DNA from 2 places in the Solibacillus sp. FSL K6-1523 genome. Region 2 is predicted to be linked to the other one. Evidence: riboswitches for the same ligand, from Rfam matches in the RefSeq annotation. Region 2 holds a riboswitch; the other holds the start of a gene.
The links. Region 2 has a riboswitch for FMN ahead of ribE (riboflavin synthase). Riboswitches for the same ligand answer to the same signal wherever they lie in the genome.
Positions count from the first base shown of each region.

Region 1 (4,439 bases), 1.1 Mb from region 2:
ATTAAAAAAGCTGCGGGAAATTTTACAAAAATTAGACGGAGAGGGGGCAAATGCATGAAGAAAAGGGAGTTTTGGGATGAAAATCAAATCGAGAAGTTACTAGAAAAAGCACCGAAAATTACAGATGAACGATCAAAAGATGAAGTATTGCAACGACTAAAGGAAAGTGCCGTCTTTGATTCTCATACGGAAAAACAACCTATCAAAATGAAGAAAAAGATGAGCTGGAAGCCTTTAATTGCATCGATTGCCTCACTTTTTGTTCTTGTTTTTATTGCTTCTACTTTTATGGGGAATGCACCTGAAATATCGCTGCCATCGGATACAGAGGATGCGCAATTGGAAGATACGTCATCACATGAGCCAGCCACAACGAGAATGATGGAAAGTCATTCAGTGGATATGGAGAATGATACGCTATCACCAAAAATGGCTGCAACACCGATTCAAACAGTAGTTAATGAGCAGCAATTACAAGGATTCACATTATTTACGATTGGGTTAGCAGGCGATGATGCAGAAAGTGTACCCGTTAGTTTTTTAATTCCCAATGAAATTGTGGAGCGTCAATTAGGTACAAAAACGCCGACAAAATTACAGCTGTATCAGGAGTTTGCGCCATTCATTGAGGAACAATCATTGGGCTTTAAAGAATATCATCCCATTAAAGGAAGCTTTACAGAAAAGGGTGATGATTTAGTGCATCAGTTACCAGATGACCATACGTATGATATTGGCTCTGCAGCACTATCGAATTATGTAGGAGCTTTAATTGATACATTTGGTGAGAGTTATAACCGAGTACTGTTAACCAATGCAGAAGGAACACAAATGACGCTTAATCACATGGGAGAAATAAATAATCCGATCGAATTAACAGGGAAAATGACACATTATAATTATTTTAGTTATCAAATGCGAGATGGTTCAACTTATTTAAGTCCGAATTTTCGAATGAGTTTTAGCAATGTGAAAGATGCTTTATTAAATATGACGACAGAAGCCAATGATATTTTTCATACGGCAATTTTGCCCGATGTTTCCTTTCAAGTAAAAGTAAAGAAAAACATAGTAATTGTTACTTTTGATGAGTTATTGGATTTAGAAAATTATGATTCTACTCAAGCAATGCGCATGATCGAAGGAATTCTTTTAACGGCAGCTAGCTTTAATAAAGAAGTAAAATTCGAACAAATCAAGCAGCAAGATTGGGGCGGCTTTCATTTTTCAAAACCGTTGCCTAAACCAGTTGCAGCAAATTTAGTTGTCTACGATTTTAGTGCAATTGAATAGTTCAAAAGAGAATTGTAAGCAGATGGCTTTACAATTCTTTTTTTTATCCTATAATGAAGGTGTAACATAATTAAATATTGATTCATCTTCGGGGCAGGGTGTAATTCCCGACCGGCGGTAATATAAAGTTGTAGCCTCTGACCATTTATTTGGAGGACGCTACATTCAACTTTTCGAGCCCGCGAGCCACTTTTTTGTGTGCAGGATTTGGTGCGATTCCAAAGCCGACAGTATAGTCTGGATGGGAGAAGATGGAGGTACGGTCGTTATTTCATGAAAATACCGTGTTTTTTGTAACCACAATTTTTGTTTTTCTAGTAAGAAGAAAAGCTCTATTTCCTATACAAAGAAATAGGATGGGGTTATGTTTTTGAAAAACATGGGGTAGACCTTTATTTAAGTGTGCCTATTCTCCCTTATGCTTCTTTATATGCATAAGGGTTTTTTCATGGAATGATTTTGATTCGTCCTTTCTTCTTGCAAGAGTGAATCAGCAATGAGGAGAGATATTTTATGCGTAAGAAAAATTTAAAGTTACGTTCATTCGTAACAATTGGTATGTTGAGTAGTATTTCGTTTATTTTGATGTTACTTAACTTTCCATTACCGTGGTTCCCAGTATTTTTGCAAATTGATTTTAGTGATATCCCTGCGTTAATTGCAGCAATTACAATGGGACCGGTTGCAGGTATTTTAGTAGAGTTAATTAAAAACGTATTAGATTGGATTTTTACTGGCGCACCAGAAGGGATTCCGGTGGGGCATATGGCCAACTTTGCAACAGGTATTTCGTTTGTGATCCCAGCGTATTATATTTATAAAAAATTCCCAACAGTAAAAGGGCTTATTGGCGGATTAGTAATTGGTACATTTACTATGTCATTTGGAATGGCGGTATTAAATTACTTCGCGTTTTTACCAATGTATACGTATTTATTAGGAATGCCAGAATTTAATATGTACGAAACGATTATTTTAGGTATTTTACCGTTTAATATAGTAAAAGGGATTATTCTAGTAGTCATTGCGACGATGATTTATCGTACGATGCGTGTATGGATTGAAAATCAGCGCGCGCAGTTTTTAGCGTAATACCAGAGAAGTCAGCATGCCATTAACAGGGTGCTGACTTTTATTTTTTCTATAAATTTAAATTAATGATTGAAATCAAGTGACGAGACTGGTATCATATTGTACATTGTTGTGAAAAATCAATTTATTTCGAGAATGGCAACTATTAAACTAACATCATAGGAGAGACTTAAATGGATAAAAAAGTACCCTTTTCAACGTATGCTGTCATTGGGACGATGTTATTTGGCATGTTTTTTGGTGCAGGTAACCTAATTTTCCCGATTCAAATGGGACAGCTTGCAGGCACAAATTATTGGCCAGCGCTTATTGGATTTTTAATAACGGCGATCGGATTACCCTTTTTAGGAATATTGGCAATTGGACTTTCGGGAAGTAATGGTTTAAAGGATTTGGCAAGTCGTGTGCATCCTGTTTTTGGCGTATTATTCGCACTTGCACTGTATTTAACAATTGGTCCGTTTTTTGCGATCCCACGTACGGCAACGGTTCCGTTTGTTGTCGGGTTTGAGCCGTTTATTGCACCAGATCAAATTAAATTATGGCTAGCTGTTTTTAGCTTTGTCTTTTTTGCGATTGTATTTTACTTTTCATTAAATCCAGCAAAAGTAATGGATTACATAGGGAAATATTTAACACCTGCTTTTTTAGTGTTTTTATTTATACTTATTGCGATTAGTATTTTCTCTCCGATGGGCAGTTTTTTCAGTCCAGCAGGTAGTTACGTGAATGAAGCGTTTATGACTGGTTTCAAAGAGGGCTATAATACGATGGATGCCCTTGCTTCGTTAGCATTTGGGATTATCGTTATTAATGCCATTAAGCGCGCAGGAATTACGGATAAAAAAGAAATCGCCAAAGCGACTTGGAAATCAGGAATTTTTGCGATGGCATTAATGATGCTAATTTACGGGTTAATTACGTATATGGGGGCATCAAGTGTCGGAATGGTCGGGACATTTGATAATGGCGGTCAAATATTTGCGGCTGTTGCAGAACATTACTTCGGTGCATATGGTGCCATTTTATTGGCAATCATTATCGTGTTAGCTTGTTTAAAAACGAGTATTGGGCTCATTACAGCGTGTAGTGAGTTTTTCCATGAAGTGTTCCCGAAAATTAGCTATAAATCATTTGTTGTTGCATTATGTTTAGTATCATTTACAATTGCGAACTTCGGTTTGACGAATATTATTACGTTTGCAGTTCCTGTTTTAATGTTCTTATATCCTTTAGCAATTGTTCTAATTATACTTGGACTTGCTTCAACATACTTTAAAAATAAGCAATCGGTATACGCAGGTGCAATTATTTTGACAATCTTTATTAGTACGATTGACGGTTATAATGCATTGATTACGAATGTACCAGCATTTGAAGTGAATTTTTTAACAGCGATTTCTAATTTTTATGCGGATATATTGCCATTCTATTCAATCGGACTTGGCTGGATTGTGCCGGCAATAATTGGCGTACTCATTGGATTAATCATCCCTAAAAAAAGCATAATAAACTAAATGAAACCTTAATTGGTCGGCGTTCTATTGCAATTGATGGCCATTATAAGATAAATAAAAAAATGACATTACGACTCGTTCGTGGTGTCATTTTTCTGTTTTTCGCAAAAAAATTAATAAACGTATATTTTTTTCAAAAAAATATATATTTATCGTTTTCAAATAGATGAAAAATAAGGAATAATAGTAGAGAAAGATGTATCGTTATGGATCTTCAAACTGTGGATGTTCTAATACACAGGGATTGAAACAAATACAAGGAAATGTATTTGCTATTTAAGTTAAAAGGAGAGGTGTTTGAATGCCAAAGCAACACATTAGTAAAAAGAGTAAGGCGCTCAATCTGACTCGCCGCATTGTTATGATTGCAATTGGTGCAATTATGACGGCCTATGCATTAGAAGCTATATTAATTCCGAATGCAGTAATTGATGGTGGAGTAACGGGTGTAAGTATTATGGGGAATTATTTATTTGGGATTCCACTTGGTATGTTACTATTCGTACTAAACATTCCATTTGTTTATTTAGGTTACAA
Region 1 is NZ_JBBOSU010000001.1:1,360,596-1,365,034, forward strand. It holds gene MHI10_RS06280 (RNA polymerase sigma factor SigX) at 1-58, shown strand, start outside; gene MHI10_RS06285 (hypothetical protein) at 55-1,293, shown strand; FMN riboswitch at 1,374-1,550, shown strand; gene MHI10_RS06290 (ECF transporter S component) at 1,807-2,385, shown strand; gene brnQ (branched-chain amino acid transport system II carrier protein) at 2,559-3,902, shown strand; gene MHI10_RS06300 (YitT family protein) at 4,204-4,439, shown strand, end outside.
Region 1: it holds a riboswitch for FMN, as region 2 does, so the genes downstream of both, MHI10_RS06290 (ECF transporter S component) here and ribE (riboflavin synthase) in region 2, are expected to answer to the same signal.

Region 2 (4,439 bases):
ATACCGAAAATAACTGGGATTCCTGATTCAAGTGAAACGTTCGCAATCCCTTTTGCTGCTTCATTACAAACATAATCATAATGCGTCGTAGAACCTCGGATGACCGTACCTAATCCAATAACCGCATCATAGTTCCCTGTTGCGACCATTTTTTTGGCGATAAACGGTACTTCAAATGCTCCTGGTACCCATGCAATATCAATATTTTCTTCTGAAACACCGTGGCGCTTTAATCCATCTAATGCCCCGCTTAATAATTTATCGTTTATAAATTCATTAAATCGGCCAACAATAATGCCAATTTTTAAGTCTGTTCCTACTAATTGTGCTTCAAATGTTTTTCCCATGTTCATATCCCCTATATTTTTATTTGAGTAGTCGGAATTGTCATACCAACTTTATATTGATCAATATATGCCCCATTATGCAGAGATGTAATTTTTATTTAAATGCAATGCTAATGCATCAATCGTTATAAATTTTAAATTAAATTTTTTAGCGATTTCCCATAAATCCGGTACGCGCGCCATTGTGCCGTCTGCATTCATAATTTCACAAATTACACCGACTTGTGCGGAATCGCAAAGCTTGGCTAAATCAACTGCCGCTTCCGTATGCCCTCTACGTTCCAATACACCACCGTCTTTTGCAAGAAGTGGAAACACATGCCCGGGACTTCTAAAATCCTCCGCTCGAACATCTTCATCTAGCATTGCCAACATCGTATCCGAACGCTCAAATGCGCTAATACCGGTCGTTGTTGTTTTATAATCAACACTCACTGTAAATGCCGTTTGATGGACATCTGTATTCATTTGGACCATTGGCTGTAGTTGCAACTTATCCGCGATGCTTTGTGAAACCGGCGTGCAAATTAAACCGCGCCCATACATTGCCATAAAGTTAATATTTTGTGGTGTCGCATGTTCACCTAACACTAAAAAATCTCCTTCATTTTCACGGTTTTCATCATCGACTACAATGATGACTTCCCCTGCTTTTAACGCCTCTAGCGCCTCTTCAATTGCATGAAACATTTCGGTTCACTCCTTAAAATCCGTGTTGTTGTAAAAAATCCATTGATAGGTTATCGGACTGACTATTCGTTAAATGCTGCAAAATATATTTGCCGATTAAATCGGTTTCAACGTTTACGAGATCCCCTATTTTCTTCATGCCGAATACTGTTTCTTTATACGTATGGGGAATTAATGACACCGTTAAAGTGGACGTTGTGACATTAAAAATCGTTAAACTCGTACCATCTAACGTAATCGAGCCCTTTACTAAGCAATTTTTCAAAAGTTCTTTCGGCACAGCCAAATCAATATAAACTGCATTGGCAACATGACGCTTTTGAAGGATTTTAGCAACACCATCAATATGACCTGAAACGAAATGCCCACCAAATCGACCGTTTGCAGCCATCGCTCGCTCTAAATTAACAGCTGAGCCGATTTGTAATTGTTGAATGCTGGATGCTTTCACTGTTTCCGGCATCACATCTACTGTAAAAGCATTCGCCGTAAATCCTGTAACCGTTAGACAAACGCCATTAACTGAAATACTATCTCCCAGTTTTACATCTTCTAACACCATTTTCGCTTGAATGGTCAACACCATTGCTTGTAGTGTTGACTTCATTTGTTGAACCGTTCCTTGTTCCTCGATAATTCCTGTAAACACCTTTCTCACCTCATCCTAAAAAAATAGAAAAAACCCCGACAATAGCTCGGAGTTTTGATGAGAGTTATAAAAATGGCATCGTCAAATAAACTTATTTTCATGTATTTTTGAAAAAAGTTGACCATTTTTATTTCCTTCTCCCATCCAGACTATACTGTCGGCTTTGGATTCACACCAAATCCTGCTTCTTAAAAGCTCGCGGGCTTAGAATTTCTTCATCACCGCCGATTGGGATTTTCACCCGACCCCGAAGGAAATACATATAAAATTGTAAAGGGTTTTAAGAAAAACAAAAAAACCACATAGAAGATGCTCTACGGGGTGACTAGAAAATTCTCATTTAGGCATCACGAAATAAACCTTCTTGTAAACGGAAAAAATTACACAAAGGGCTCATAAAACGCCTAACCAATCCTTCTCTCATCCAGACTATACTGTCGGCTTTGGAATTACACCAAATCCTGCCAAAAAGGCTCGCGGGCTTAGAATTGCTTCATCACCGCCGATTGGGATTTTCACCCGACCCCGAAGGACTATTCAACTATGACGCCCATTATAGCAAACTATTTTTATCATTGCAAAATAAGTTTTGAATCTTTTTTATTTTGCGTAGATGATTGGAACGAATTAGCCTATATGATCGCGCTATTCATCACTTTCAACTTTTTATCTGCCTAAGCCATATTAATTTCCTTTAATAATTGAAAATGGCCAAGCATACATTTGACTAAACATAAATTTAAGATGAAAAAGGTGGTTGATCAATGCAAACTGCACTTATATATATCGTAATGTTACGTATCCTTTCTGGAAGCGTTGATATTATAGCTGCATATATTATGTTCAAATTAAATGATTTAGAAAAAGCGTTTATTGTGAATTCATCCCTTGCGCTAATCGGACCCATCATTTTCATTATTACGACAGGCATAGGCTTGACGGGTTTAAGCGATAAAATATCATTAGCAAAAATGATTTGTCTACTTGGTGGTGTGACCTTAATTTTTATTAGTTTACGAATGAAATGATGGGACAAACCCTTGCCATATCACAACGTAATCAACAGCATGAATTTGAAATTTCCTAACTCCATAAGGCATTGAAAGTAAGATTGGAGGAAATACGATTTTGGTCTGGAATTATGAAAACAGCCACTTCATGGAGAATTGGCTATTTTCATTTGATATTATTTAGTATTTTTAAGCACTTCGCTTAATTGTAATGGCGAAATTGTCCCTTGATGAAAGTATAATTGCCAGCTGCCATCCATATAGAACTTCTTAACGTATTTCAATTTCTCGTCTGACAGTATTTTATCTAACTTTTCATGACTTCCCCGTACTTCAAGCCCAATGTGACTTTCCTCTAATTGCTTTAAATATTCTTTTAAATTCACATACAAAAATCAGCACCCCTAATTTCAAAATATATTTATATGCTCAATTGATTATACTCTGTAATACAATTACATACATTTAATTAATTCATATCGAGAAAAGAGGCCTTTCTATGTTTATTTATGTGGTTAAACCGGGTGATAGTTTATACTCCATTGCTGTAATGTATCAAGTTAATATGGATAGTATCCGCATCATGAACGGATTAACAACCGATAGTTTAGTCCCCGGACAGGATCTACTTATCCCAACCAATATGTATACGGTCCAGCCTGGTGATACATTGTTTTTAATCTCTAAAATGAGTTTCATTCCGATTGAGACGATACGACTATACAATGGACTCCAATCCGATTTTTTAATGGTTGGAATGACCTTGTATTTACCGCCTCCGCCTAAATACTCTGCAGAAAATTTAAGTTATATGTACCCGACCACCCCTGAACAGGACGAATTAATTATCCGTACTTTTGCACCCATCAATACGTTTTTGGCCATGTTTGAATACCATATTCTTGAAGGAGGAACACTAAGCACACTTAATGACGAGTTTGCGATTCAAACTGCACGCAACAATGGTGTAGCACCTGTAGCCACTATTACGAACTTAACAACAGAAGGATTTAGCCCTGAAGTGACACGTCAAGTATTAACTTTTCCTGATCAGCGAGACCTCCTCATTGACAATATATACAATCTTGTCATATCAAAAAATTACGCTGGCGTTAATATTGATTTTGAAAGGGTAAGGGAAGAAGAAAGAGATTTATATTCCGACTTTTTACGGTTAGTGAGTGATCGTTTAAAACCAGAAGGATATTCTGTTTCCGCTGCAGTTCCAGCTAAAACAAGTGAAGATATTCCATGGTTAAAAGGGTATGATTTCGGTGGAATTGGAGCAGCTGTAGATTTTATATTTATAATGGCTTATGACTGGCATGTGCCAACAATGGAGCCTGGTCCAGTTGCGCCGATTGACGAAGTAAGAAAATCGATTGAATTTGCACTTCAACATATGAATCGAGAGAAAATCATGCTTGGGGTACCACGTTATGGATATGAATGGACGTTGGACGACGATGGGAACGTAATTAGCGGAAGAGCTGTTTCAGTTTCTGGTGCAACACAACTTGCCTTAAATTATCAAGTCCCTATTCAATATTCACTTGAATACGAACAACCGTTTTTTATTTACTGGGATGAAAATGGGAACCAAAACATTGTTTGGTTTGAAAATGCTCAAGCACTAACAGCAAAATTACAGTTAGTTATTGATTATCAACTTATGGGAGTTGGTGCTTGGCAGCTAGGACTTGGTTTCCCTCAGTCCTTTTACTTAATCAATTACTTATTCGA
Region 2 is NZ_JBBOSU010000001.1:2,500,373-2,504,811, forward strand. It holds gene ribH (6,7-dimethyl-8-ribityllumazine synthase) at 1-347, opposite strand, end outside; partial or broken gene ribB (3,4-dihydroxy-2-butanone-4-phosphate synthase) at 459-1,037, opposite strand; gene ribE (riboflavin synthase) at 1,051-1,686, opposite strand; FMN riboswitch at 1,815-1,945, opposite strand; FMN riboswitch at 2,095-2,223, opposite strand; gene MHI10_RS11850 (DUF2619 domain-containing protein) at 2,451-2,714, shown strand; gene MHI10_RS11855 (hypothetical protein) at 2,873-3,082, opposite strand; gene MHI10_RS11860 (glycosyl hydrolase family 18 protein) at 3,196-4,439, shown strand, end outside.